DNA from 4 places in the Rhizobium sp. PvP014 genome. Region 1 is predicted to be linked to each of the others. Evidence: predicted binding sites of a transcription regulator. Region 1 holds the regulator's gene; each other region holds the start of a gene.
The links. The regulator PhoB, encoded in region 1, activates phosphate uptake and scavenging genes when phosphate is short. The targets are predictions, from matches to a motif close to TGTCATNNANCTGTCAT.
Positions count from the first base shown of each region.

Region 2: a site for PhoB is predicted at 3,734-3,750, ahead of J3A65_RS07045 (esterase-like activity of phytase family protein). Genes of this name have one in related genera too.
Region 3: a site for PhoB is predicted at 4,953-4,969, ahead of J3A65_RS14320 (DUF465 domain-containing protein). Genes of this name have one in related genera too.
Region 4: a site for PhoB is predicted at 5,769-5,785, ahead of J3A65_RS17880 (NAD-glutamate dehydrogenase). Genes of this name have one in related genera too.

Region 1 covers NZ_JAGIOT010000002.1:3,217,965-3,225,399, reverse strand. The annotation lists gene J3A65_RS20180 (PACE efflux transporter) at 1-393, shown strand, start outside; gene J3A65_RS20175 (helix-turn-helix transcriptional regulator) at 332-1,120, opposite strand; gene J3A65_RS20170 (EamA family transporter) at 1,246-2,160, shown strand; gene phoB (phosphate regulon transcriptional regulator PhoB) at 2,142-2,825, opposite strand; gene phoU (phosphate signaling complex protein PhoU) at 2,951-3,664, opposite strand; gene pstB (phosphate ABC transporter ATP-binding protein PstB) at 3,716-4,531, opposite strand; gene pstA (phosphate ABC transporter permease PstA) at 4,547-5,863, opposite strand; gene pstC (phosphate ABC transporter permease subunit PstC) at 5,860-7,344, opposite strand.
Region 2 covers NZ_JAGIOT010000002.1:493,424-500,858, forward strand. The annotation lists gene ppx (exopolyphosphatase) at 1-753, shown strand, start outside; gene J3A65_RS07040 (HEAT repeat domain-containing protein) at 872-2,158, shown strand; gene J3A65_RS07045 (esterase-like activity of phytase family protein) at 2,302-3,660, opposite strand; gene rnd (ribonuclease D) at 3,901-5,046, opposite strand; gene J3A65_RS07055 (MFS transporter) at 5,137-6,405, opposite strand; gene aspS (aspartate--tRNA ligase) at 6,666-7,435, shown strand, end outside.
Region 3 covers NZ_JAGIOT010000002.1:1,977,439-1,984,873, forward strand. The annotation lists gene J3A65_RS14290 (inositol monophosphatase family protein) at 131-931, opposite strand; gene J3A65_RS14295 (hypothetical protein) at 1,140-1,496, shown strand; gene J3A65_RS14300 (tetratricopeptide repeat protein) at 1,520-2,647, opposite strand; gene J3A65_RS14305 (thiamine phosphate synthase) at 2,656-3,309, opposite strand; gene J3A65_RS14310 (sulfite exporter TauE/SafE family protein) at 3,446-4,231, shown strand; gene J3A65_RS14315 (metalloregulator ArsR/SmtB family transcription factor) at 4,339-4,596, shown strand; gene J3A65_RS14320 (DUF465 domain-containing protein) at 4,715-4,891, opposite strand; gene J3A65_RS14325 (YdcH family protein) at 5,121-5,324, shown strand; gene purE (5-(carboxyamino)imidazole ribonucleotide mutase) at 5,346-5,843, shown strand; gene J3A65_RS14335 (5-(carboxyamino)imidazole ribonucleotide synthase) at 5,852-6,925, shown strand; gene ykgO (type B 50S ribosomal protein L36) at 7,070-7,195, shown strand; gene J3A65_RS14345 (tetratricopeptide repeat protein) at 7,303-7,435, shown strand, end outside.
Region 4 covers NZ_JAGIOT010000002.1:2,753,762-2,761,196, reverse strand. The annotation lists gene J3A65_RS17885 (MFS transporter) at 1-883, opposite strand, end outside; gene J3A65_RS17880 (NAD-glutamate dehydrogenase) at 909-5,672, opposite strand; gene pdxY (pyridoxal kinase PdxY) at 5,846-6,721, shown strand; gene J3A65_RS17870 (carbonic anhydrase) at 6,790-7,435, shown strand, end outside.

The DNA of each region.
Region 1 (7,435 bases):
GAAATCATCGGGCTTCTGATGATGGTGCCACTCGGCGCCCTCGTCTTCGACATGCCGGCCGAACATATGGGCATTGTCGGCGTCGTGTCTGCGACGGTCGCGACCGGCTGGAACTACCTCTATAATCTGGGTTTCGACCGCTTTCTGCAGGCGCGACGGGGTACGACGCTGAAGACGCCTGCCTTGCGCATTGCTCATGCGGTGCTGTTCGAAATCGGTCTGCTGGTCGTGCTGATGCCGTTTATCGCGTGGTATCTGCAGATTACCCTTCTCCATGCGCTGACAATGGATATCGCGATCGCGCTGTTCTACGTGGTCTATGCCTATCTCTTCAATCTTGGCTACGACAAGCTGTTCCCGCTGCCGGAATGGAAGACCCAGGAAGCCGCCTGACCATCAGAGTTCCGGACGGTGCAATACGCCAGTCCGATGGAAGCCTGAATGTCTCGGCAAACCCGATCTCTCCGGCGCGCGTGATCCGCAGAGCCCGGGTTTCCTCCCGGCGGCTGATCCAGCCGACGCCAAGAGCGCGGTCCAGCAGTGCTGCACCCATTTGTCCCGCCAGATGCGGCCGTCGCTCGCTCCAATCCAGGCATGTCCGGCAGAGCGGGCGTTTCGAACGGGTCAGCTGTTCGAGATCAATCCCGAAATCACAAAAGAAACGCCGGCCTTCATCGGCGATCAGGCCGGCTCCATCGCCGAGCAGCAGATAGCCGTTGCCGGTCAGGGAGTCGGCGAGCGCGATGGCGAGACGGCCTGCCATGTGATCGTAACAGGTGCGGGCAAGCCGTAACGCCTCGTCTTTCGGGCCGACAGGATGATGGCGCTTCGGCCCATCCGCGGCGACTGCCATCAACGCGTGGATCACGTGCGCGACTTCCGGAGAGGCAAGCCGGTAGTAGCGGTGCCTGCCCTGCTTCTCGACTGCGATCAGATGCGCCTGCGCCAGTTTGCCGAGATGGCCGCTGGTTGTCTGCGCGGTGACGCCGGCATGGCGTGCCAGTTCGCCCGCCGTCAGCGCCTGGCCGCCCATCAGCGCGGACAGCATGTTGGCGCGCGCGACATCGCCGATCAGGCTTGCAACTTCCGCAATCGTATTTCCTGAAACCATATTGGACATGATCCAGTTCTAGCACCGGAAAACTTTGCCGTCAGCGATCAACGGTTCGGCCGTCGCCGAAGCATTTCTTTTCCTCTCTCCGCTAAGAGCGGGCGGAGATTGCATGGATGGGGATAGGAACTGGAATGGCGGACACCAAAACAAGCATGGCAACGGATCTGTTGCTGCTCCTCACGCTCGCGACGCTTTGGGGCGCGTCCTACACGCTGATCAAAGTCGGTGTGGAGACGATTTCGCCCGTCACCTTTATCGCCGTCAGAACACTGGTCGCCGGGCTCATTCTCGCTGCGGCACTTCGCCTTCGCGGATTGAAGCTGCCGACCGACCGGCAGACCTGGAAGCTTTTCACGGTTCAGGCCTGCCTCAACAGCGCGGTCCCCTTCACCCTCATCGCCTGGGCCGAACAGACGACCGATGCGGGCCTTGCCACCATTTTGAGTTCCACGACGCCGATCTTCGCGTTTCTGCTGACGGCGCTGATCACGCGCCATGAAAGCGTCTCTGCGGCCAAGCTGTTCGGAGTTGCCGCAGGCATTGTCGGCATATGCCTGATCGTCGGCATGGAGGCGCTTGCCGGCTCGGGCGAGAACCTCTGGGCGCAACTCGCCATCGTGGCGGCGACGATCTGCTATGCGGCGGCTGCCATCTTCGGCAAGAATTTTAAGGGATTGGACCCGATGATGCCCGCCGCGGGATCGCTGATCGCAGGGGCGGCCATCCTCATTCCTGTCAGCCTTGTGGTCGACCGGCCCTGGACGCTGACACCGAGCACCGATTCCATGCTCGCCCTATTGGCGCTGGCGGTATTTTCGACGGCGCTCGCCTTCGTCATCTATTTCCGGCTAGTGCAGACGCTCGGCTCCGTCGGCACGACGGCGCAGGCCTATCTCCGGGTGCCGATCGGCGTTGGCATCGGTGTCGTGTTTCTCGGCGAAACGCTTGCTTCGACAGCATGGCTCGGCCTGGCCTGCGTCGTGGCCGGTGTCATTGCCATGACGCTGCCGGCTAGGAGACGCGGTCCTCAGGCTTCCATTGAGTAACCGGCACCGCGGACCGTGCGGATGACATCCTGCATGTTGGAGAAGTTGAGTGCCTTCCGCAGGCGCCCCACATGCACGTCGACGGTGCGTTCGTCGACATAGATGTCATGACCCCAGACGCCGTCGAGCAGCTGCGAGCGCGAAAAGACGCGGCTGGGTGAGGCCATCAGGAATTCCAGAAGTCTAAACTCTGTCGGCCCGAGGCGAACTTCGCGGCTCTTGCGGTGAACGCGATGGGTTTCGCGATCGAGTTCGATATCGCCGCATTTGAGGACGCTCGAAAGGACCTCCGGTCGGGCACGGCGCAGCATCGCCTTGACGCGGGCCATCAGTTCCGGCGTCGAGAAAGGCTTGACCACATAGTCGTCTGCGCCGGTGGCAAGCCCGCGAACGCGCTCGCTTTCTTCGCCGCGCGCCGTCAGCATGATGATCGGCAGGCGTTCCGTCTCCGGCCGCATACGCAGGCGACGGCAGAGTTCGATGCCTGAAACGCCCGGCAGCATCCAGTCGAGAATGAGAAGATCCGGAACGCGCTCCTGAAGCCTGATTTCCGCTTCGTCACCGCGAAGCACGGTATCGACCTCGTAACCCTCGGCCTCCAGGTTATACCGAAGGAGGACGCTGAGGGCCTCTTCGTCTTCCACGACTGCGATCTTCGGCTGCATTCCGACTTGCTCCGTCACTCGTCCCGAACTGCACTTAGATCCGCCAGATCCGCTCGCGCTGCTTCAGGTCATTGGTTTTGGCAGTTATCGTCCCGAAACCGGCGGGCGATTTCGGGAGAGCTGCATCATGTCCCGGCGGAGCCGAGCATGTTGGACGTATCGTCCTTCGGACGTTCGCCCTCCGGCTGTGCGCCGGTCGCGATGTAGTAGATGGTCTCGGCGATATTCGTCGCGTGGTCGCCGATGCGCTCGATGTTCTTGGCGCAGAACAGGAGATGGGTGCACGTGGTGATGTTGCGCGGATCCTCCATCATGTAGGTGAGGAGTTCGCGGAACAGCGAGGTGTACATCGCGTCGATTTCTTCGTCGCGCTGGCGGATGATCTCGGCTTTTTCCGCAGAGCGGTTAGCGAAGACATCAAGAACGTCCTTGAGCTGCACCAGCGCCAGTTCGGAAAGATGCTCCAGACCACGGGCGAGCTTACGCGGGACGCCTGTTCCCTGCACGGCGAGCACGCGCTTGGCGGTGTTCTTGCCAAGGTCGCCGACGCGTTCCAGGTCAGCTGCAATGCGCAGCGTGCCGATGATCTCGCGAAGGTCGGCCGCCATCGGCTGACGCTTGGCGATGGTGACGATCGCCTTGTCCTGGATATCGCGCTCGGCATGGTCGAGAATGACGTCGTCCGAGATGACCTTCTGGGCCAGTGCGGAGTCGGAGTTCACGAGCGCACGCACGGCATCTCCGCACATCTGCTCCGCCAGGCCGCCCATTTCGGAGATCCGGCGGTTCAGGTATTTCAGTTCCTCGTCATAGGCCGAGAGAATATGGGTCGAAACCATGTGTCTGATCCTTGATGTCTGCAGTTGCGGCTGACGGGCTCTGCGCCCGCATCAGCCGAAGCGGCCCATGATGTAATCCTGGGTGCGCTGGTCATCCGGATTGGTGAACATCTTGTCGGTATCGTTTTCCTCGACCAGGTGGCCGAGATGGAACATCGCCGTGCGCTGCGAAACGCGGGCCGCCTGCTGCATCGAGTGGGTGACGATCACGATCGTGTAGTTGGCGCGCAGTTCGTGGATCAGTTCCTCGACCTTGGCCGTGGCGATGGGGTCGAGTGCCGAGCACGGCTCGTCCATCAGAATGACTTCAGGCGAAACGGCGATCGCACGGGCGATGCAAAGGCGCTGCTGCTGACCGCCGGAAAGGCCGGTACCGCCTTCATGCAGGCGATCCTTGACTTCTGCCCAGAGGCCGGCGCGCTGCAGGCTTGCCTCGACGATCGCGTCCATTTCCGTTTTGCCACGGGCAAGGCCGTGGATCCGGGGACCGTAGGCAATGTTCTCGTAGATCGACTTCGGGAACGGGTTCGGCTTCTGGAACACCATGCCGACCCGGGCACGCAGCTCCACGACGTCGATTTCCTTGTCGTAGATATCGTCGCCGTCGAGCGTGATCTTGCCGGTGACGCGGCAACCCTCGATCGTATCGTTCATGCGGTTCATCGTGCGCAGGAAGGTGGACTTGCCGCAGCCGGACGGACCGATCAAAGCAGTGACGGTATTTTGGCGGACATTCAGGTTCACGTCATAAAGAGCGCGCTTGTCACCGTAATAAACGGAGACATCCTTGCCGATCATCTTATAAGCAACGTCGTTCATTTTCTTGTCCAGCGCCTTCTCAACTGCAGCTTCTGACATCATGTTCATTGCTTCCCCCTTCCTCTACCAACGCCGTTCGAAGCGGCGTCGCAAGAGAATTGCGCCAACATTCATCAAGATCAGGAACAGGAGCAGGATCATGATCGCTCCCGAGGTTCGTTCAACGAAGGCGCGTTCCGCCTCGTTAGCCCACATGTAGATCTGTACCGGCAGTGCCGTCGACGGATCCATCGGCGTGGTCGGATAGTTCGCCACGAAGGCGACCATTCCGATCAAGAGGAGCGGCGCCGTTTCGCCGAGGGCGTGCGCGAGGCCGATGATCGTACCGGTCAGGATACCGGGCATGGCAAGCGGCAGGACATGGTGGAAGATGGTCTGCATCTTCGAGGCACCGAGCCCGAGCGCTGCAGCACGGATCGACGGTGGCACTGCTTTCAGCGCCGCGCGGGTGGCGATGATGATGGTCGGAAGCGTCATCAGCGTCAGCACCAGGCCGCCGACAAGCGAGGCCGAGCGCGGCAGGCCCATGAAGTTGATGAAGACCGCGAGACCCAACAGACCGTAGACTATCGACGGGACCGCTGCGAGATTGTTGATGTTGACCTCGATCAGGTCGGTAAACCGGTTCTTCGGGGCAAACTCTTCAAGATAGATCGAGGCTGCGACGCCGATCGGCAGGGACAGGACGAGCACGATCAGCATCATATAGAAGGAGCCAATCAGAGCGACGCCGACGCCAGCTGCTTCCGGACGGCTGGACGCGCCGTTGAAGAAAATGCCGGTGTTGAATTCCTTGGCGAGCGCACCGCTGTCGGTCAGCTGCTTCATCCATCCGACCTGCTGGTCGGACACCTTGCGGCTGGTTTCCGCCACGTCGAGATTGATCTGGCCTTTCACGGCGCTGTCGATATCGCCGGCTGCCAGAAGCGAAACCGTCTGGGTCGTGCCGATGATCTCAGGATCGGAAACGACCATATCGCGCAGCTGGCCACGAACGCCGTCCGAAATCATCTGGTTGACGGCACGCAGACCCTGGCGATCGTTTTCGGCGACGCCCAGAACCTTGGCCAGCGCATTGCGGGCGACGATCGGGTAGTTGGCCGTCATCAGCTTGGCCGGATCCATAGCCCGCACATTATCCTTGTCGATGATCTGCTGCGAGAACTCGACAGGGATCGTGATCATCGTCTGCTGAAAGGCGGTATAGCCCTTCGAGACGACCGACCACAGAAGGAGCATCAGGAACAGGATGCCGAACGAGAGAGCAGCGATGCCATAGGCACGGAAGCGGCGCTCGGCGGCGTAGCGGCGTTTGATACCGATATCGCGACGGGCAGGCTTGGCCAAGACGCCGGCGGTGGAGGAAACCACGTCGGTCATTCGTACTGCTCCCGGTATTTGCGCACGATGTAGAGCGCGTAGATGTTGAGGCAAAGCGTGATCGCAAAGAGCGTGATGCCGAGTGCGAAGGCGACAAGCGTCTGCGGCGAGGTGAATTCAAGGTCGCCCGTCAGCTGGCTGACGATCTTGACGGTCACCGTCGTCATCGGCTCGAACGGGTTGAGCTGCATGCGGGCGGCGACGCCGGCGGCGAGCACTACGATCATGGTTTCGCCGATGGCGCGCGAGGCGGTCATCAGAAGTGCGCCGACGATGCCCGGCAGTGCTGCCGGCAGGACGACCTTCTTGATGGTTTCGGACTGGGTGGCGCCGAGACCGAGCGAGCCGTCACGAAGCGTTCCCGGCACGGCGGTGATGATGTCGTCCGACAGCGACGAGACGTAAGGGATCAGCATGATGCCCATGACGAAGCCGGCAGTGAGAACGCTCTGTGCCTGGATGAAGTTGGCGTAATCGCCTGTGACAAGGCCGTTCAGCTGCGAAGACAGGTCGCGCAGGAATGGGCCGACCGTCGTCAGGGCAAAGAAGCCGTAGACGATGGTGGGAATGCCGGCGAGAACTTCGAGCAGAGGCTTTGCCACGGAGCGGACACCGCGGGAGGCGTATTCCGACATGTAGATCGCGGAAAACAGGCCGCTCGGGACGGCGACGAGCATGGCGACGAAGCCGATATAGAGTGTTCCGAGAAGCAGCGGGATAAGGCCGAACTGACCAGCCGAGTCCGTGGCGCCGGCGGCCGCAAAGCGCGGATCCCAGACGGTGCCGAAGAAGAACTCCCACGGCGGGATGCTGGTGAAGAAGTGGGTCGCTTCCGTCAGCATCGAGGCAACGATGCCGACCGTGGTCAGGATCGCGATCGAGGATGCGACGACGAGGCTGGCGAGGATCACCTTCTCGACACGGTTGCGGGCCCGAAACCGTGGCGCGATGCGCGTGTAGGAAAAGCCGGCGCCGATCAGGGCTGCCAGAAGGACTACCGCGGTCATAACCCAGTTGCTGATCTTGGTCATGACGTTGAGATCGCCAGCGGACTCGACCATGTATGGTTCGGGGTCGCCGGCAAGCGGGACGCCCTTAGCGCCAAGCGCTGCGCGCAGTTCGACGGGATTTCCGCCGATGCGCTCGATCTCGTCCAGGCTCAATACGTTCATGCCGCGCGCAAGCGAGCTTACCATGCCGAAGGAGAGACCCTGTTCGGCCGGCGAACGCGCCTTTACGTCTTCAGGAAAGCCATCGCGGACAGTGGAGTTGATATAGAGCGGGCTGACGACCAGCCACGCGGCCAGGATGAGAACCGATGGCAGAACGGCGCAGAGTGCGACGAAGGTGCCGTAGTAGCCCGGACGTGAATGAAGCTTTGAGGAACGGCCGCCGGCGATTGCCAGGGCGTGCCTGGTTCCGACAACGTAACAAGCGATCGCAATTATCGCCAGAATCAATAAAATCAATGGTGTGCTCATTAAAATCCCCCGGCCTACCGCCATCGACGGCACCCATTACCGCACAAATCCCACCATCGGAATCAATATGTTTCGCCATCCAAAACGCAGC
Region 2 (7,435 bases), 2.7 Mb from region 1:
GATCCTGCCTGGCAGGCCGTCTCGAAAAGCCGTCGTTCGCTTCTGCCCTTCGGCGCCGTGGCCCTGCAGGAAGTGCTCTCCGTCATGAAGCCGTCGGTCGTCAGCTTTTCGGCGCAGGGCGTGCGGGAAGGCTATCTCTATCATCTGATGCCGGATGAGGAAAAGCAGGCCGATCCGCTGGTCGTGGCTGCCGATCAACTCGCCATCCTGCGCGCGCGTTCGCCGGAACATGCGCGCGAGCTTGCCGATTGGACCGGCCGCATGGTGCCGTTCTTCGGCATTACCGAGACCGAGGAAGAAAGCCGCTATCGCAGGGCTGCCTGCCTGCTGGCCGATATCAGCTGGCGTGCGCATCCCGATTACCGCGGCGCCCAGGCACTTAACGTCATCGCCCACTCGTCCTTCGTCGGCATTACCCATGCGGGCCGCGCCTACCTGGCGCTCGCCAACTACTACCGGTTCGAGGGTTTGAGCGACGACGGTGCCACCGGCCCGCTCTCGACGATTGCGACACCGCGGCTGCTGGAGCTCGCCAAACTGCTCGGCGGGCTTTTGCGGGTGGTTTATCTGTTCTCGGCTTCGATGCCCGGCATCGTCAATAACCTGACTTTCCGCCAGTCGAGTTCGCCGGATCTCGACATGGAATTCGTCGTGCCGCACGCTTACCGCAACTTCGCTGGCGAGCGGCTGGAAGGTCGGCTGCAGCAGCTTGCCAAGCTGACCGGCAAGAAGCTCGCCTTCGTGTTCGAATAGCAGCTGTTGCGAGAACAGATGCATCAGATCTAGACGGTTGCAACCGAGCGGGCTTCGGCTTATCTTCGGTTGAACGGGCATGCCTTATGTTGGTGTTGGCTTCGAGGGGGGCTCGAACATGGCAGTGGCAGATCAAGGCGCGAACAATCATGCGGACCGTGGGGCCAATAACGCGCTGGCGCCCGAGAACAATTTTCCGGAAAAATACTTTGTTGCCGGCGTGGCCGTCGGGCTCTTTCTCGTGCTGCTGGGTACTGCGATCCTTCTCTTGGGACGCAGCCAGACCGCCTCCTCGCTGACCATCTGCGTCGGTTTCGGGCTGGTGCTTGCGGCGTTCGGTGCAAAGGTTGCAGGGAACTGGGCCGGCTGGTCGGTGACCGGGGCCGGCGCCATGGCAGTCGTTCTGTTTCTAATGCTCCAGCAATTTACGCCGCCTGGCACGCCGGCGCTGTTTAAAGGCGAGATCAGCGGCGACTTCTCGCATGTCGCCGATATCCGCATAATCGATGACGAGCCGCTCTACATCTACAAGGATGCCATGGTCCGACGGATCAAGTTTCTTGGCCTCGGTACATCGCTACAAAGCACGCAGATGCGGATGCAGGTCGATACAATCGAAAAGGAAGCTGGCAAAGAGTATTTCGAGCTTATCGGCGATGCCCAGAAAATCCGGGCAATTTTCGCCGAAGGCCGGCCGGTCCAGTGGCGCTTCGACTATGATGCGCGGCAGGTCAAGAACGGCTCGCTGGTTCTCCTGTCCGAACTGGATACGCTTTCACCTGGGCCGACAGCGGAGGTTAGCGGCAGCACGACAGGTGCATGGTGGGATCTGAGCGCGTTCGCTCAGGCGGCGGTTCGGCCGGAAGCATCGGTCGACCAAATTCAGAAGGCGCTTGCCGGCCTACGGAACGAGGATACGTTCCTGAGGCGCAATTCCCGCGACTTTCTGGTCTCTGCCGGAGTTGTCGCAGTGCCCATGATGCTGTCTGCGCTGCACGCATCGCCGGACGATTACCGCGTCAAGCTCGGCGTGGTCTATGCCCTGGCAGAAATGATCCGCTCCGACCCCAATCTGGCGTCGTCTCTGTCGCAAAAGCTGGCCGCTGAGGATTTTCCGTTGCTGATTCAGGCGGCCGCAGATCCGGACAAGACCATTCGCTACCAGGCAGCAGATTTTCTGTACCGCCTGCAGGATCCGCGGGCCGTGGAGCTGAGCGTAAACGCTGCCAAGGATACGACAGATCAGGGTGTGGCCAATAACCAGATCCTGATCCTGCGGCAGTCGGGGAGCAATCTTTCCTCGTCGCAAAAGAGCGACATCGTCCGTCAGCTCAATGATCCTTCGACGAACTTGAACAGAAGCTTGAAAGCGCCATCATCGCTTAACGACGTCCTGAAATGGTAATCCTGGCGATACCTGAGCTTTAATACGTCCAGGTTCGAGGTGTCATGGAGTCGAAAAGGGTACCTGCTGATGCAGATACCCTTTTCTGTTTCGTCGTGGTGATGTCCGGGCTCTAGAGGCCTGCCGATCACCGCCTCACTGCTTTACTTCGCGTTGAGGAACTCGGCGGCTTCGATCAGGCTGAACTCGTTGTCATCAGCCTTGTTGACGGCGCGACCGGCCGAGAAGGGCAGGTTGTTGTCATTGCCGATGATCAGGTGTGTCGCGTCGATCTGGTCGACATTCTCGATCGTCACGAACGGCATGTCGTAGATGCCGTCCTTCGAGCCAGCCATCTTCTTGCTGTCGGGGTCCTTGATGTTCAGAAGGTCGATATAGCCGATCTTGCGGACGGCCGCGCCGACATTGGCGTCGGTCATCTCGATCTTGTAGACGCGCTTCAGTTCGGCCGGCGCATCGAAGCAATCCGGTTTCGGCTGCTTCGGATCGGCGCAGGCCTTGTCCTTGGTGCCGGCGCCGTTGTCGCGTTCGATGACGAGTGCGGTCGTGGCGTCCAGCATGTTGAAATCGCCGATCGCGACACCCTTTTCAGACAGCGGATAGAGCCAGGAACGACCGGTCCAGCTTTTCGAAGCGACGTCGAATTCGATGACGCGCAGCGCGGTGCGGCCATCGGCCTGTTCGACCTTGCCGTCGTCGAGGAAGAGCGGGCCTTCCAGCAGGCCGTAGAGCTTCTGCCCATCCTTCGATAGTGCCATGCCTTCATAGCCACCCGAACGCTTCAGGTTGAAGACCGGCATCTTGGCGGCGGGGTTGGCCGGCATGGACAGCGTCGGGTTGTCGGGCGAGGTGACTTTCTTGCCGTCGACGGTGGTGGCAACGACGTCAGTCAGCTGGCCGAGCATGTCGACCTTGATGAGGTAAGGCCCGAATTCCTCGCCGAGCCAGAAACCGTCTGCGACGGGCTGGATCGATTCGATGTCGAAATCGGCGCCGGTCAGGTAGCGCTTGTCGCTGCCTTCCATGGCGATCGGGAAGGGGGCGATCTTGTTCGGGTCAGACAGGAAGATGTTCTTGACGACATCGACCTTGTTGGTCGCCCAGTCGAACTTCACCTGATGCAGGAACAGCATCGCATCGGAGGAATTGGCCTTAGAGCCGAAGCCGTTGTCGGAGAGCGTCCAGAACGTGCCGTCGGCCATGGCCTTGATCCCGGAAAAGCCCTGGATCGGCTGACCGTTGAACGGCAGCTTGACGTCGGTGACGCGAACACCGTCCTTGCCGTCGATCGAGCCAAGCTTTTCCGTGCGCTTGCGGTCCGGCGTGGTGAACTTGCCCGATGTCTTGAGAAATTCAGGCGCATCGGTCGGAGCAGCAGTCACCGTATTGGCCGGCAGGATTGCCTGGCCCGCGAGCTTTGCGGGAAACTCCTTGTCGTCGGCCAATGCCGTGCCGGCGAGGAGGGCACTTACGAAGACGGAGGCTAAAAAGGTCTTGGTCATCAAATCACCTGTTCGATTGAGAAGAACACGCGACGTCGATAGGCGGCACGCATGACGGTGAGGTGATGATCGCTTGACGCTTGGATGAAGGTTTTACGTCTGTTTCTTGACACGCTAAAGCACCCATCAGCAGCATCGCTGAGCAGGGCAGAAACGCCGGAAATGTCTGGGATTTAAGCGAAAAGGGATCGCGCCACGGTGGCCGATCCCTTGGATGTTTGGAGACGGTGGGGGCGAGCCTTACAGCTCGACCGCCTCGACCTTCTTATTGACGAAGCGCAGCGCCACGCCGCCTTGGATCAGCTTGAGCGCCGTGTCGCCGAACAGTTCGCGACGCCAGCCGGAAAGGGCGGCCACTTCGGCCAACTCGCCTTCGGCAGCAATCTTTTCCAGATCGTCGGTATTGGCAAGCACCTTGGCGGCAACGCCCTGCTTGTCGGAAATGAGCTTCAGCAGAACCTTCAAGAGTTCGACGGCAGCGCCCGTGCCTTCCGGCAGGTGAACATGCTTCGGCGCATGCGGCATCTCGGTCTTCGGCAGCGCCAGCGCCGTATTGACAGCCTCGACGATTGCGGCGCCCGAGGACGAGCGCTCCCAGCCTTTCGGCACGGTGCGCAGACGTCCGAGCGCTTCGGTATCCTTCGGCTGCTGCTGGGCAATCTCGTAAATCGCGTCGTCCTTGAGCACGCGCGAGCGCGGTACGTTGCGGCTGCGCGCCTCACGTTCGCGCCATGCGGCGACGAATTTCAGGATTGCCAACTCGCTCGGCTTCCGCAGACGCGACTTCAGACGAAGCCAGGCATCGTCGGGATGCAGGTCATAGGTCGACGCGCTCTCGAGAACCGCCATTTCCTCCGTCAGCCAGAGGGCACGGCCTTCACGTTCCAGCTGTTCTTTCAGAGACAGATAAACGTCGCGCAGATGGGTGACGTCGGCCAGCGCATAGTCGAGCTGCTTTTCCGACAGCGGCCGGCGGCTCCAGTCGGTAAAGCGCGACGACTTGTCGATCTGCACGCCCTTGATGCGGTTGACCAGCTGGTCGTAGGAGACGCTGTCGCCGAAGCCGCAGACCATGGCGGCGACCTGCGTATCGAAGATCGGATGCGGCACGAGATTGCCGAGATGATGGATGATCTCGATATCCTGGCGGGCGGCATGAAACACCTTGGTGACCGCCGTATTCGCCATCAGCTCGAAGAAGGGCTTGAGGTCGAGCCCTTTTGCCAGCGGATCGACGAGAACTTCGACTGTCGGGCTCGCCATCTGGATCAGGCAGAGTTCCGGCCAGAAGGTCGTCTCTCTCAAGAACTCCGTATCGATGGTGATGAAGTCTGACTGAGCCAGCTTTTCGCAGGCTTCCTGAAGGGCAATTGTTGTTTCGATCATCGTCTCATTCACGTGCAGGTGGTCAACCTTCCTTTCCCTTCCCGCCGCAGATGTCAAGACAAACGGCCAGCCTTTCCCGGAAGCGGGCGGCTATTTCCTGTTGTTGCCGTCAGCGTCCCTGTCCTTGTCGCTAGCCCGGTCCGCAGGGTCTGCAAGCCGGTTGAAATAAGCCGACGTGCGCAAGAGCGCCCGAAATCGCGAGTTGCGCTGCTGCGGCGGCACCGGTGCCCGCACCCGCATCCGGCGCAGCGTGTAGATCGCAAAACCGGCAAAGATGAAGGACGTGTAGAGGAAGAAGGCGCGCGGGCCGTAGAGTTCCAGGAGCGCTGCGGCAAGCAGCGGTCCGAACGTGGCGCCGACCGACCAGAAGAACAGGAGGCCTGCCGCGATCACCGCGTGTTCGCCGGGCTTGGCGTGGTCGTTGCCATGCGCCGAGCAGAGCGAATAGAGCGGCATCGAAAAGGCGCCGAACAGGAAGACGCTGATGATATTGGCCGTCTCGTTGCTGCCCGCGCCGAACGACAGATAGGCGCCGGTGATGACGGACCCGATCGTCGTCCACAGGATGACGCGCCGCCGGTCGAGCTTGTCCGAATAGACGCCGAGCGGATATTGCAGTACCACGCCGCCGATGATGCCGGCACTCATGAAGGTCGCGATCGACGTGATACTCATGCCGATCTCCTTGGCGTAGATCGGCCCGATATTGCGAAAGGCCGCCATCGACAGGCCGACCGCCACGACGCCCACCACAGCGAGCGGCGAAATGCGCCATACGGTTCTCAGATCAAAGGAAATCGAGGCCGGTGGCGTCGGCCCCGACTTGTCGGCGATGGATATCGGCACAAGCGACAGGGTGAGCGCGATGGCGATGATGTTGAAGATGACAGGTCCGTCGATGCCGAAGGTCGGGATCAGGTATTGCGCGATCGTGACCGAGCCGAGATCGACGAAACGGTAGATCGACAGCGTCCGCGCGCGGTTCTCGTTGGTCACTTGCGAGTTGATCCAGCTCTCGACGGTGGCAAACAGGCTGGCGATGGTGATGCCGATCAGGAAGCGCATGGCGAACCAGAAGACGGGATCGATGACCATCGATAGGGCGATCGAGGCGGACGCAGCGATCGCCGCCATGGCCGCAAAGGTGCGGATATGGCCGATCGAGCGCAGCAGCCGCGCCACATAGATGCAGCCGATCGCAAAGCCGACACTGTAGCCGGCACCGATCAAGCCGATGACTGACGGCGAAAAACCCTCGGCCGAACCGCGCAGCGCGATATAGGTGCCCTGGAGCCCGTTGCCGCCGATCAGGATCCCTGCGGTGATCAGAAGCGGTATCAGCGGGCGGATCTGGTTCATCGGATGCTTTCGGGCATGGTCGGCAGGCGCAGAGACTCAGCCAGCGCGCTGGCCGTATCGACCCATTCTGGTTATGACATCCTCCTATGCAACTCTAGCCGTAAAAGCGGGGGAAAGGGCTCGAGCGCCGCGAGAGACTGTGACAAGTCTTGACAAAGCAGGCCCACCATGCGCTTTTCCGGCCGATTTTCATGGGTTCGTACGGCTGTGCTTCGCGCGCCGATGAAGCCGCTTTCAGCATCAGTCCAGGATAAAAGACAATGCATCGTTACCGCAGCCACACCTGTGCAGCCCTCCGCAAGTCGGACGTCGGCTCCAATGTCCGTATCTCCGGCTGGGTTCATCGCGTCCGTGACCATGGCGGCGTTCTGTTCATCGACCTTCGCGACCATTATGGCATGACCCAGGTCGTTGCCGACCCGGACAGCCCGGCCTTCAAGTCGGCCGAAGTCGTGCGTGGCGAATGGGTCATCCGCATCGACGGCACCGTCAAGGCGCGTTCCGACGAGACCGTCAACAAGACCATGGCGACTGGCGAGATCGAACTCTACGCCCAGGAGATCGAAGTTCTCTCCGCTGCCAAGGAACTGCCGCTGCCGGTGTTCGGCGAGCCTGAATATCCGGAAGACGTGCGCCTCAAGTACCGCTTCCTCGATCTTCGCCGCGAAACGCTGCACAAGAACATCGTCAAGCGCACGCAGATCATTGCGGCCATGCGCCGCGAAATGGCGTCGGGCGGTTTTACCGAATATTCGACGCCGATCCTGACCGCATCGTCGCCCGAAGGCGCGCGCGACTTCCTGGTTCCGAGCCGTATCCATCCCGGCAAGTTCTTCGCGTTGCCGCAGGCGCCGCAGCAGTACAAGCAGCTGATGATGGTGGCGGGCTTTGACCGTTACTTCCAGATCGCGCCCTGCTTCCGCGACGAAGACCCGCGTGCCGACCGCCTGCCGGGCGAATTCTATCAGCTCGACATGGAAATGAGCTTCGTTACCCAGGAAGAAGTCTGGGAGACGATGGAGCCGGTCAT
Region 3 (7,435 bases), 1.2 Mb from region 1:
TCGCGCGGAGGCTAGAGCAAAATTGCGACGAATTGAAGTGTCGCCACGGTGCAAAGACCGGGACAAGCCGAAGTTTTTTCCTCGCCATTTCAAATGACAAGCAGCACTCCGGCCGTCACCGCATCAGCAATCAGCGCGACGGAACCGGACGATTGGAAACTTCCAGCAGCGCCTTCTGGATCAGCTCGTTGCCGGCAACAATGCTCTTGGTGCCGAACATATCGGTCGAACCCTTGATGTCGCTGACAAAGCCGCCCGCTTCGCGGATGAGAACGAGGCCGGCAGCGATGTCCCACGGCGAAAGACCGATTTCCCAGTGACCGTCGAAGCGACCGGCAGCGACATAGGCGAGATCAAGCGACGCAGCGCCAAGGCGACGAACGCCCGCCACTTCGCCCATCACGTGGCGCAGTTCGACCAGGAACTTGCCGTGATCGCCGCGGCCGAGATGCGGCACGCCGCAACCAACCACGCAATCGGACAGGACCCGGCGTGCGGCAACGCGAATGCGACGGTCGTTCAAGAACGCGCCGCCGCCCTTTTCTGCCGTATAGAGTTCGTCGGTGCCCGGGTTGAAGATCACGCCGGCGACGATTTCGCCATTGCGCTCCAGCGCGATCGACACCGCGAACTGCGGAATGCCGTGCAGGAAGTTGGTCGTGCCGTCGAGCGGATCGACGATCCAGCGGTGAGCGCCGTCCGTGCCCTTCTCCTCCTGGCTTTCCTCACCGAGGAAGCCGTAGGTCGGGCGCGCCTTCATCAGCTCGTCATGGACGATCTTTTCCGCCTTGAGATCCGCCTGGGTCACGAAATCGCCCGGTCCCTTGACCGAAACCTGCAGGTTCTGAACTTCGCCGAAATCCCTGGAGAGCGACTTGCCAGCCTTGAGGGCGGCCTGAACCATGACGTTGAGAAGGGCTGAGCGGGCCATGCGGGAAATCCTGATCGTATGGTCCCGAACATGCATCAGCCGGGACGTGTCTGTGGCGAATTGTCTTGATTGGCCGGTTCAAGACCACAAAACCAAGGGAAATTCAAGTCGAAGCCGACAAACCCCGCGTGAACGGACAAAATGCGACATTGCCCGCCTGCCTGCGATCTGCCAGAACGCCGGCTATCGAGATTTTAGGAGTATCACCGTGAAGATCGCATTGCCATTCGGCATCAGCCTCGGACTTGTGGGCGTGATGACCATGCTGTCGCTGGGTCTGATCTCGGCGCTGCCGGCCGATACCCAGCTGCCGATCCACTTCACCCTGACCGGTACACCGACCAGCACGGCACCAGCCATGATCGCGCTGCTGCTTCTGCCGGCCTGCGCGCTGTTCGTGACGGCCATGTTCGCACTTGGCCCCCGCATGGGCGGCCGTATCAAGGCCTCGCCGGGCATCTACCTGATCGTCTGGCTGGTAACGCTGCTGATCCTGGCGCTTGCCCACGGCTTTATCATCCGCCACGCCCTGTTCACGCTGGCGGCGATGAAGGCAACCGCCTGACCACTCGAACTACTGGCGGTTGACTACTGGCGTCGGAAGCGGTTCGCCGCATCGATCGCCTGTCGCTGCTGCTCGTCGTTGATGCCGAGGTAGAAATCTTCAAGCGCCGCGTCCTGAAGTCCGGCACGACGGGAAAGCACATACCACTTGGCGGCCTCGACCGGGTTCGGTCGTGTCCCCAGCGCCTCGATATAGAGATGCGACAGCTTGTTCTGGGCAACCACATTGCCGCGATGGGCCGCAATCCGCAGCCATTCGAAGCCCTTGTCGTAGTTGCGTTCGCCGCCGACGCCGTTGACGAACCAAATGCCCATGTCGAGCTGCGCCGTGTCGAACCCGGCCTTCGCCGCGCGCTCCAGCCATCGGCGAGCCTCGGCCTTCTTCTCCTCGGGCACGCCCTTCATGTTCACGTAGAGCTGGGCCACCGCATATTGCGCATCCGCCACGCCCTGCTTTGCCGCCCGCTCGTAGAAGGGCAACGCCAGCTTGAAACCTTTGTCGCCCGGATTGTCCGACACCAGGATCTGGCCCCAGTTGAACTGCGCCGATGAATTGCCGGCTTCCGCCGCCTTGCGCATATAGTCGTCGGCCTTCTTTTTGTCGGCGGGCACGTAACGGCCGCTCATCAAAAGAAGCGAATACTGGAACATGGCGGCAGGATCGCCGCGCTCGGCAGCCTGCCCGTACCAGAAGGCCGCGGTCTTTGCGTCGCGGTTGATGCCGAGCCCCTTGCTCATCATTTCGGCGACAAGCGTCTGCGACGCCGCATCGCCGGCCGACGCACGCTTCAGTGCGACATCGAGCGCCTTGACGTACAAGCCGCGCTGGAACGCACCATAGGCCTCGTCGATCGGGCCCGTATAGGGCTTCTCCGGCGGCAGTGGCGGCAAGGTCACGCCCATGCGCTGATAGAGTTCGACACCGGCGGACGGCACGATGCCATCGGGCTGTGCACCGCGTTCGACGCCCATTGCATCCGGCGCGACCGGTCTCGTCACCACTTGACGCGACTGCGCCGCCGTCGGCCCCTCCTGCTCCACCGCACCGGGTTGCTGCACCTGCGAGACTGCCGAATGCGGCAATACGACAGACGCGCAAAGGCTGGCGGCAAGTATCAGGACAGTGGATGAGGCGCGGCGAATCGATGGCATACCGACCATCAAGCCTCAAACCGTGGCGCTTTTTCGTCCAGATCGGCGTTGACCAACCGCACGGCTTCCTGCGGACCTTCGGGATGATCGAAGACGGCCAGTCTCAGGGCCACGAATTCGGCACCGTTTTCGGCCACGACCAGCGCCGAGGAAATGTCGGTGCCGCCCATGGCGATGCAGGGAATTTCCACCATCGAAGCCCACCATTCCGCAAGCGCGACGTTCTTGGGATGCGCCTCCGGCTTGATGTCGCCATCGAGCTTGCCGAAGAAAATATAGTCGGGGCGGCGCTCGCCCACTTCGAGCGCCGTGTGACGCTCGGATGCGCCACCGGCACCGACGATCATCTTCGGGCTGAATTTCTCGATCGTTTCTTCCAGCTCTTCCATCGAACCGGCCATATGCAGGCCATCTGCCTTGACGCGACCTGCGACGCGGCTGTCTCCGGCGATCAGCGCTGCGGCACCCGCGGCCTGGATCATCGGCACCATGAGTTCGGCGCGGTCCTGGAACGCGGTATCGTCTTCATCATATTGCGGCAGGATCACCGAGGCGACATCGCCGCCCGCAAGCGCCTTCTCCAGTCGGTCCGCCTGCGCTTTCGCATCCGCATCCTGCGGCACGATCAGCACCAGACGGCAACGCTCTTCCTGTTTCTTCATGTTTCTTCCCATGCAGCGAACCGCAACCCGGCGATCCGCACTCGTTTTCTCTTGAATGATTCGATAGACCGGAAGGATTGCGCAATCAACCGCTCATCCCATCTGCCCGCCTCAACGGTGCAAGCCTGAAGTGCCCATGCCAGACATATTTTCCTCCGATACGCTCAGCCTCGCCTTCTTTGCAGCAGCGGTGCCCGCCGTGATGCTGGTCGGGCTTTCCAAGGGCGGCATTGGCGGCGCGATCGGCCTGATGGGCATGCCGCTGATGTCGCTTGCCGTCGACCCGGTCAAAGCGGCGGCGATCTTCCTGCCGATCCTGATCCTGATGGATATCGTGGCGCTTTGGTCCTGGCGCCATTTCAACGACAGAAAAACCCTGCTGATGATCCTGCCGGGCGGTGTCATCGGCATCGCGCTCGGCTGGGCGACCTCGGCCTATGTCTCGGACGACGCGTTGCGGATTGTTATTGCCGCGGCAACGATCTTCTTCGCCCTCCGCTACTTCTGGCAGGTCTACGGCCCGGATAAGAACCGTCCGGCCGCCGCACTGCCGCATCGTCCGGCGGCCGCCACGTTCTGGGGCGCGCTGTCGGGCTATGCCAGTTTCGTGGCGCATGCCGGCGGCCCGCCCTTCCAGATCTACGTTCTGCCGATGAAGCTCGATCCTAAGAAATACACCGGGGCCAGCATCCGCTTCTTCGCCATCGTCAACGCCGTCAAGATCATCCCCTATTTCCTTCTCGGCGCATTGGGGGCCGAAAACCTGACGATCTCGGCGACATTGCTGCCGGCAGCCCTGGTCTCGACCATGCTCGGTGCCGCGATCGTCAAGCATCTGAAGTCGGAAGTGTTCTATCCGATGACCTACGCGCTCGCTCTCGTTGCCGGCGTAAAGCTTCTGTGGGACGGCCTGCCGATCTGACCGGTCCATCCGAACATCATAAAAAACCCAATTACAATAAGGCCTTCCGCCAGTCGCGAGACACGAAAACGGTTGATGCTTCGTCAAGTTATGCTTAGCTTCAAACTATGACACTCGATCCGTTTTCAGCCATTGCCGACCCGAACCGGCGCCATCTCCTCGAAGAGCTGAGACGCGCGCCGAAAACCGTGAATGAACTTGCACAAGGACTGCCGATCAGCAGGCCGGCCGTCTCGCAGCATCTGAAAGCACTGCTGGACAGCGATCTCGTGACTGTCACACCAGAGGGAACGCGGCGCATCTATGCCGTGAACGGCAGCGGCTTCACCCGGCTCAACCTGTGGCTCGACCAGTTCTGGACGTGAATTCTGGCCGCGACTGTGACGTTACGACCAGAACTGTTGCTTTTAGTCTTGGAATTTATCGTGCCGCTGTGGGCACCCTCTCACGAATGTACGTGAGGCGCGTGGCGCTTTTGATCGCCTAATGACGGGTGTCGGTCTTTAACCGCTCCACCTCGTCTTTGATGCGCAGCTTGCGGCGCTTGAGCTCTGCGATCTCACGATCGTCGGCGGATGGAGATGCGAGAACGGACTGGAGTTCCTCTTCGAGGTCGCCGTGCTTCTTTTCAAGCGATGCGATATGCGCCTGGACGGTCATGTGGCATGTTCCTTCCTTAGGTACCTGCCTTGGCACTCCTCTGAGCCAAGGCTTCAGGTTTGCAACAGAAGTGTGACACGGTTGGTCCGCTTTGTCGAAGGAGAAATCATGGTCTCTCAGCGGCAAATTCGTGGCGTCGGCTAACTTCCAGTTAACGCGGTTTGATGGTAGGAGCTTGCGGATGAAGCCGGGGTTTGCAAAAAGCCGGCGTAAAGAATGGGGACTGAGCATGCGTGATCAGGAACAGGCGGATAACCGGCTGGTACTCGCGAAACTTCGCCAGGAACACGAAGATTACGACGCCGCGATCAATGCCATGATCAAGGTTGGCTGTGAGGCTCTTCGCATCCAGCGCATGAAGAAGAAGAAGCTGGCCATCAAGGACCGGATGACCCAGATCGAAGACCAGATCATTCCCGACATCATCGCTTGAGTTCACCTTAAAGGGCCTGGAATGTCAGAAAGACCCGCAGTCGCCATCATCATGGGCAGCCAGTCCGACTGGGAGACCATGAAGAACGCCGCCGACACGCTTGATACGCTCGACATCGGTTACGAAGCACGGATCGTCTCGGCACACCGCACGCCGGACCGGATGTACGAATTCGCTAAGAGCGCCCGCGACGAGGGCTTCAAGGTCATCATCGCCGGTGCCGGCGGCGCTGCCCACCTGCCGGGCATGACAGCGGCCCTGACGCCGCTTCCGGTGTTCGGCGTGCCCGTCCAGTCGAAAACGATGAGCGGAACCGACAGCCTCTACTCGATCGTCCAGATGCCGGCCGGAATTCCCGTCGGCACGCTGGCCATCGGCCGTGCCGGCGCGATCAATGCCGCCCTTCTTGCTGCAGCGGTGCTTGCCCTTTCCGACGATGACCTTGCCGACCGGCTCGACGCCTATCGCGCGCACCACACCGCATCGGTCGCCGAATATCCCATCGACGAAGCACCCTGAGAAACATCATGACGATCCGCACCATCGGCATAATCGGCGGCGGCCAGCTCGGCCGCATGCTGGCGATCGCTGCCGCACGCCTGAACTACCGCATCATCATCCTTGAACCGCAGGCGGATTGCCCGGCCGCCCAGGTCGCGAACGAACAGATCACGGCGGCCTACGACGACAGGACGGCGCTGGCCGATCTCGCCAGCCGCTGCGACGTCGTGACCTACGAATTTGAAAACGTACCGGTTGAGGCAGCCGAGTTCCTGCAGCAGTCGGTTCCAGTCTACCCGCCGGCCAAGGCCCTGGAAGTGGCGCAGGACAGGATTGTTGAAAAGCAGTTCCTCAACGGCTGCGGCATCGAGACCGCAAGGTTTCATTCCGTCGACAGCCAGTCCGATCTCGAAGCAGCGCTTGCAGACTTCGGCGGCAAGGGTGTTTTGAAGACCCGCCGCATGGGCTACGACGGCAAGGGCCAGCGCGTGTTCCGCTCCAGCGACGACAAGGCCGATGGCGCCTATGCGGACCTCGGCTCGGTGCCGATGGTTCTTGAAAGCTTCGTGCCCTTCGAGCGCGAAATCTCGATCATCGCCGCGCGCGCCAAGGACGGCACGGTCTCCTGCTACGATCCGGCCGAGAACATCCACCGCAACGGCATCCTTCATACCTCCACCCTGCCCGCGACCATTCCAGACACGACCGCGCAGACCGCGCGCAGTGCCGCCGAAAAGCTCCTCGCTGCCCTCGACTATGTCGGCGTGATCGGCATGGAATTCTTTGTGATGGCCGATGGCACCCTGATTGCCAACGAGATCGCACCGCGCGTGCACAATTCCGGTCATTGGACAGAGGCTGCCTGCGTGGTCTCGCAGTTCGAGCAGCATATCCGCGCGGTGGCCGGCGCAAGCCTCGGCGATCCGCGCCGTCATTCCGATTGCGTGATGACCAACCTGATCGGCGACGACATCCTCGACGTGCCCGGCTGGCTCGCCAGGCCCGACGTGCTGGTCCACCTCTACGGCAAGACAGAATCCCGTCCGGGCCGGAAAATGGGCCATGTCACGGAGCTGAAGGGGCGGAAAACCCGGTCATAAAGTGCGTCACAAGGTTGACACGCATCCAGCCACGGGTTATCTGCACGCCAACCTGAGCGCGCCCCTCGTCGACAGATAGGCGGCACGCTTTCGATTGATAGAGACAAGCGGCTCTTTGAGCCCACAGACTTCTGGACCAGTACAATGAAGATCAAGAACTCGCTCAAGGCGCTGAAGGCTCGTCATCGCGATAACCGTCTGGTTCGCCGCAAGGGCCGCGTTTACATCATCAACAAGCAGAACCCGCGCTTCAAGGCCCGCCAGGGCTGATTTGCGCTGATATCGACGGGTTGTCCGGGCACGCCTGAGACGATCAAATTGTCGGTAGCGTGAAATTTCGGGTTTGACCTTCGGCGCATGCGGATTACTTTATCCGCATGCGCTATTTTCGTTCAAGCTTCGTGATCCTTGCTGTGTGTGTTGCGGTGCCTGCCTTTGCGCAGACCCTGCCCCAGCCCATGCCGCCATCCCAACCGATGCCTCCCGCTCCGTCGCTGGAAAGTCCGGCGC
Region 4 (7,435 bases), 460 kb from region 1:
AGATGCCGATCTCGATGGTCGCCCAGCCGAACATGGCCGCCGCAAACGTGCCGCCGAGAATGATGAGGCCGTTGACGCCATCCTGATAGAGCATGCGGGCAATCAGGAAGCGGACGATGTCGGGGCGATGCTTAAGTTCACGCAGCGTGCCTGCAAGTTCGCGGAAGCCGGAGCCGACGGCCTTTGCGAGAGGCAGGCCTTTCGGGGCGTCCGGCGTGAAGAAGAACATCGGCAGGATGAATAGAAGATACCAGATCGCCGCGATCGGGCCGGTGATGCGCGCGTCCTCGCCGAGCGCCGGATCAAGCCCGAACAGCGGCGGAATGCCGAGGAGCGTCAGACCCGTTTCCGGATTGGCGGCAAGCAGCGCGACGACCGCGATCAGCACGGTCATGCCGCCGAGATAACCCAGACCCCAGGCGATGTTCGAAACCCGGCCGATATCGGCCTTGGATACGAGGCGCGGCATCATGGAATCGTTGAAGACGATGGAAAACTCCGCCGCGATCGAGGCAAGGATGATGCAGGTCACCGGCAGGGTGAGTGGCGAGCCGGGGGCGGCCTGCCAGAGCAGGAGGAGGCTTGCGATCTTGATGAGTGCAAAGCTTGCGATCCATGGCTTTCTGGCCCCCGACTGATCGGCGATCGATCCCAGGATCGGAGACAGGATGGCGATGACGACGGAGGATGCCGTCGCCATGTTGCTCCAGGTGGTCTGGGCGGAGATCGGGTCGTCGGTGAGGCGCGCGACGAAATACGGGCCGAAGATGAAGGTGATGACAACCGTGAAGAACGGCTGTGCCGCCCAGTCGAACAGCATCCAGCCCCAAATGCCGCGCCGGCCTGGTTTGGCCGGCGCCTCGTCAAGTCTTGTCTCGGCCATCTTCTTTTCCCCGGAGCCCCTGCCCTCAAGTCGACCGTGCGTGTGCCAGATCTCCAAGCAGACCGGCGGCGACGGAAATCTTCGAGAGCGTCAGATCGCCGCTTTCGCTGAGGCTCATCAGTTCGGCGCCGATGCGGTTGACGCGCAGTCGATCGCCAGCGATCCAGGCCTCCACCGGCTTCTTGTCCTTGCGGTGCTCGGTCAGGACGGCAATGACGATGTCACGGCGGGCCGATGCGAGCTGTTGCAGGCTGCGTGACAGTGCCAGGCTTTCGTAATGGTCGCTTGTGCCAATCCGCTCGCCGGCCACGATCAGCCGGTTGACGCGGAACGTTTCGGTGACGGCGAAATAGCTCTCGATGGCGCGCGCCATGCTTTCGCCGGTCCGGTCGGCAATCCGCATGATCTCCGGCACGATGACGAGGGCCGATAGCAGGCGTATCTCTTTCACGAGACCGGACGGCGCACCTTCGGCCTCCAGTTCTGCGGCAAGCGGGCCCGTTTCGGCGATGATATCGTCGGTCACGGTGGCGCGCAGCCCCTTGATGGCGGCCCTGAGCCTGGCGATGGCATCAGTCAGTTCCGTCGTGCCGATCTGCGTCTGGAGCGCGAGATAGGTGCCGATGCCGATGATGCGGGTAACCTGGGCGTAGAGATCATTCTGAACCCGGCCGGAGATCTTGCCATCCAGCTGGTCGATTTCGGCCCAGATATTCTCCAGATCGAAGCCGTCGCGAACGAGGAAGAGTGCCTTCACGACATTGGCCGCGGTGGCGCCCGTCATGTCGCTCATCATGTGGATAAAGCCCGGTCCTCCGCGGTTGATGGCTTCGTTTGCCAGCGCCGTCGCGACGATCTCGCGGTGCAGGCGGTGGCCGGCAATATCGGCGGCATAAGCCTTCTGCATTTTCGCCGGGAAATAGGCTTTCAGCACGGAAGCAAAATATGGGTCGTCCGGGATGGTGCTGTCGATGAGTGCGTCGAACAGGACGATCTTCGAGTAGGAGACGAGCACGCCGATCTCCGGTCGTGTCAGCGGTCTCCCACTGGCGTAGCGCTCGGCAAGCTCGGCGTCGTCGGGCAGAGTCTCGACCTTGCGGTTCAGCCGCCCTTCGCTTTCGAGGACCGACATCAGGCGGGCGAGCTGCTCGCGATTGGCGGCACCCTTGCGCTCGACGAGCGAAATCGCCAGTGGTTGCAGGTAGTTGTTGCGCAAGACGAGATGACCCACGTCTTCCGTCATGGAGGCGAGCAGCGTGTTGCGCTTGGCGCGGGTCAGCCTGCCGTCCTGCATGGCCGGATTGAGCGCGATCTTGATATTGACCTCGACGTCGGACGAATTGACGCCTGCGGAATTGTCAATCGCGTCGGAATTGCAGCGCCCGCCGGCCAGCGAATAGGCGATGCGGCCCTTCTGGGTAACGCCGAGATTGGCGCCCTCGCCGATGACGCTGGCACCGACTTCGCCGGCCGTGATGCGGATCGGATCATTGGCGCGGTCGCCCACTTCGGTATCGGTTTCGGACGCGGCCTTGATATAGGTGCCGATGCCGCCGAACCAGAGAAGGTCCACCTTGCTTTTCAGGATCGCCGTCAGGATCTCGAAGGGTGAGGCCGTCATCTTGTCGATACCGATCGCCGCTGCCGCCTGCTTGGTCAGCTTGACGGATTTTTCCGTGCGCGAAATGATCATTGCACCTTCAGACAGCGTCGAGCGGTCGTAATCCTGCCAGCTGGAGCGGGCAAGGGCGAACATGCGGCTGCGTTCGGCGAAGGACTTTTCGATATCCGGATCCGGATCGATAAAGATGTCGCGGTGGTCGAAGGCGGCGATCAGACGGATCTTTTCCGACAGAAGCATGCCGTTGCCGAAGACGTCGCCCGACATGTCGCCGACACCGGCGACCGAGAACGGCGTCGTCTGGATGTCGATGTCCTTTTCGCGGAAATGCCGCTTGACCGCTTCCCAGGCGCCGCGGGCGGTGATGCCCATCTTCTTGTGGTCGTAGCCCGCAGAGCCGCCCGATGCGAAGGCATCATCCAGCCAGAAGCCGGCTTCCTGCGCCAGACCGTTCGCGGTGTCGGAGAAGGTTGCCGTTCCCTTATCGGCAGCGACGACAAAGTAAGGATCGTCCTCATCGATGCGCAGCGTGTTTTCAGGCGGGACCACCTCTCCGTCGATGATGTTGTCGGTGACGGACAGAAGCGTGCGGATATAGGTCTTGTAAGCTTCCTTGCCGGCGTTGAAGAAGGCGTCGCGCGCGGCGGCGGCGGGAAGCATCTTCGGGAAGAAGCCGCCCTTGGCGCCGACGGGAACGATGACGGCGTTCTTCACCTGCTGCGCCTTCACGAGGCCCAGCACTTCGGTGCGATAATCCTCGCCGCGATCCGACCAGCGGATGCCGCCTCTAGCGACCTTGCCGAAGCGCAGGTGAACACCTTCGACTTCGGTGCCGTAGACGAAGATCTCGCGGTACGGGCGCGGTTCCGGCAGGCCGTCGAGCATGTCAGGATCAAGCTTGAACGCCAGCATCGGCTTTGCGCCGCCGTTCTCGTCCACCTGGAAATAGTTGGTGCGAAGCGTTGCGTCGATCGCGTTGACGAAGCGGCGAAGCGTGCGGTCCTCGTCGAGGTTCGGGACGTTGCCGAGCGCTTGCTCGATCGTCTCGTGCAGCTCGGTCAGCTTCCTGATACGGGCTTTTTCGGCAATCTTCGGATCGAACCCGTCGCGGAACAGGCGGAAGACGGAGGCGGAGATTTCCGGATACTTGTTGAGCGTATCGGCGATGTAGGTCTGCGAGTAGACGATGCCGGCCTGGCGCAGATAGCGCGCATAGGCGCGCAGCACGGTCACTTCGCGGGCGGAAAGACCGGCAAGCAGAACGAGTCGGTTGAAGCCGTCATTGTCGATCAATCCCTCGAAGGCTTTGAGGAACGCGTCTTCGAGCCGCTGTCCTTCGCGCGCGAGATCGATCTCACGGGCGCCTTCGAGCTGCAGTTCCATGTCGTGCAGCACGATCCGGTCCGCCTGGGGGCCGGCGTGGATTTCGAATGTCTGCTCGCTGACCACGTGAAAGCCGAGATTTTCGAGAAGCGGCACGCGGCGCGACAGGGAAAGATGCTGGTCGCGGTGGAAGATCTTTAGCGAAACGGTATTGGCATCGTCACCGGGGCGCCGGTAGAAGTCGATGCGGATTGTTTCACCCGCCGCGCAGGCGGCAATATCGGGAAGGTCGGCAAAGGTCTCTTCCGGCGAGAACGCTTCCTGGAAAGCGCGGGTGACGGACAGGCGGGGTCCGTCTTCCGCAAGCAATGCGAACCTGTCTTCCCACGGCGTCGCGATAAGGCGCACAGCCTCCTCGAGCTTTGCCTGCGCGACACGCGGCGTCTTGCCGCCGCTGCGACCAATGATCATATGGACGCGGGCAACGCGGGCTTCCGGGAAGGCCGGGTAATAGGCCGAGACGTGGCCGTCGAAGATCTCGCAGAGATATGCGCCGACCTTTTCGCGGACGATCGAATTATAATCCTCGCGCGGCACGTAGACGATGACCGAAACGAAACGGTCGAAATGGTCGATACGCGGCAGCACGCGCACGCGCGGCCTCTCGCTCAGCTCCATGATCTGTTCGCAGAAGCTCGAGAGCACGTCGAGATCGATCTGGAAGAGATCGTCGCGCGGGTAGGATTCCAGCGTGTTTTCGAGCATGCGGCCCGAATGGCTTTCCGGATCGAACCCGAAATTCTTTTCAATACGGGCGATCTTTGCGCGCAGCAGCGGCACGTCGCGGACGGACTGGGTATAGGCAGTGGAGGTGAACAGGCCGACGATGCGCAGTTCGCCGACCACATTGCCCTTCTCATCGAAGCGCTTCACCCCGACGTAATCCATATAGGCGCGACGGTGCACGACGGATTTGACGTTGGCCTTGGCGACGATGAGGAAATCCGGGCCGTCGAGAAATTCGAGGATTTCTGGCGTCGTCGTGACCTGATCCTTGCCCTGACGCAGGACGAGCACATCCGGATCGGACAGAATGCCGAGGCCCCTGCCCTTGCCGCGCTCCACCTTGGCATCGGCGCCCTTGCCCGAATAGGTGTATTCGCGCATGCCGAGGAAGGTGAAATTGTCGTTCCTGAGCCAGTCGAGAAAAGCATACGCCTCGTCGGCATCGGCCTTCTTGCCTTTTTTAGCGTTGACGAGTTGGGCCTGGGCGTCTTTGAGAACGCCGAGCATCGCGGACCAGCCGGTAATGGCCTGGTGCACCTGGTTAAGAACAAAGCGGATTCGCTCGACCAGCCCGTCGGCTTGCTCGTCGTTGAGCTGAGGCACATGGATCTGGATCAGGCTGATGTGATGGGCCGGGTCGCCGGGTCGCTCGCTCGAGTGAAGCGTCGGCTGCTTGCCGGGTTCGATGACGAGGATCGGATGGACGGCCATCGTGAGGTCGCGATAGGCCGTCGTCACCTCACCCATGACCGAATCGAACAGGAAGGGCATGTTGCGATCGATCACCGTAATGATCGAAACGGGCATTCCATCGGGCTCGACGCCATCGAGTGTCTCGATCGTGACGTCGGCCTTCATGCGCGTCCAGGCTTTCAGCCTTCTGGCGGCATGCCCGGCGCAGAGTGCGAGCATTTCGGGCGTGTAGTTTTCGAGATCGTCACTGCTGGCGCGGCTGAAGATCAGGAAGGGATCGAGATGGTCCTCCATGCCGGAAGCGGCCGCAATCTTGCCCGCCTTCTCGATCTGCTTGTCCCGCTTCGGGTTTTGCCGGCCTGCCATCTGTCTCTCCCTAAATTTTTTCTCAACGTGCGATAAAACGCAGCCAATGTCATTATGCTTTGCCGCGGTGTCTCACCGGTGCTTGCGGCTGGAATTTGTCATAGGCGTGTCACGTCTTGTTGACATGCCGACACAGAAATCCGATCAACGGTTCGATAACGTCGAAAGCAAGCATCATGCAGGGTAATTCAGGCGCGGTCATCGTCATTTCCAGCCATGTGATCCGTGGCTCGGTCGGTAACCGGGCCGCCGTCTTCGCGCTCGAGACCCTGGGATATCCCGTCTGGGCCATGCCGACCGTCGTTCTGCCCTGGCATCCCGGGCACGGTCCTTCGACGCGCCTGACGTTTCCCGAATCGGATTTCGACAAGGCTATAGACGATCTCATCCGGGCGCCATGGCTCGGCGAAGTGAAGGCGGTGCTGACGGGCTATTTCGGCAATGCCGCGCAGCCGCGTGCCGTGGCACGACTGATCGAGGCGCTGCGGAAAAACAACCCGGACCTTATCTATGTCTGCGATCCCGTGATGGGCGATCTCGGCGGGCTCTATATCCCGCAGCCGACAGCCGAAGCAATCCGCGACGAGCTTCTGCCGCTTGCCACCATCGCCACACCGAACCGATACGAGCTTGCCTGGCTCTCGGGTGCACCGCTCGATGATAACAATGCGATCATGGAGGCGGCAATCGCGCTCGGGCCGCCGCGGATGCTGGTGACCTCGGCCGTGCCGATGATGACAGGCAGTACAGGCAATCTCTATCTCACCGGCAATCATGCGCTGCTGGCTGAACACCGGCTGATCGACCACGCCCCGAACGGGCTCGGAGACCTGCTCTCAGCGGTTTTTCTCGCCCGCGTCATGTCCGGCATGGATGAAGAGAAAGCCCTGCAAACAACGACTGCCAGCGTGTTCGAAGTGCTGGCGCGTTCGGTAAAGCGCGGGGCCAACGAGCTGACGCTGGAAATGGATGCCGCCAGCCTCTCGACGCCGATGGCGATGGTCCAGATGCGCCGGCTCGTGCATCCCCTTAAGAGGCGCAAGCCGTAAGCTCAAAGAGCATGCCCATCCACACAATGGCCGTTGATTCTCGTCTGGCTGCACGATAATCGTGAGCCATGAGCGAATTTCCAGAAAAACTGCTTTCGGGCTACCGTAACTTCATGAGTGGTCGTTACAGCGACGAGCGGGAGCGCTACCGTGCGCTCGCCGATACCGGCCAGAAGCCGCATACGCTCCTGGTTGCCTGTTGCGACAGTCGCGCGGCGCCCGAGACGATCTTCGACTGCGGTCCGGGAGAACTCTTCGTGGTCCGCAACGTCGCCAACATGGTACCGCGCTACGAGCCCGACAGCCAGTTTCACGGGACATCGGCTGCGGTTGAATACGCGGTGCAGGTGCTCGAGATCCGCAATATCGTTGTCATGGGCCACGGCCGCTGCGGCGGTATCCAGGCAGCGCTCGACGCTTCCATGAAGCCGCTGTCGGAGGGTGATTTCATCGGCAAGTGGATGGGTTTGGTCAGGCCTGCGGCCACGCAGATCCAGAGCAACGACCTGATGACCCAGAGCGAGCGTCAGACAGCGCTCGAACGGGTGTCGATCCGCAATTCGATCGCCAATCTGCAGACCTTCCCCTTCGTCCGCAATCTCATGGAAAAGGGAGAACTCGACATTCACGGCGCCTGGTTCGATATCTCGACCGGCGAGTTGTGGGTGATGAACGAGAAGGGCGATTTCACCCGGCCAGACATCAGTGTACCGG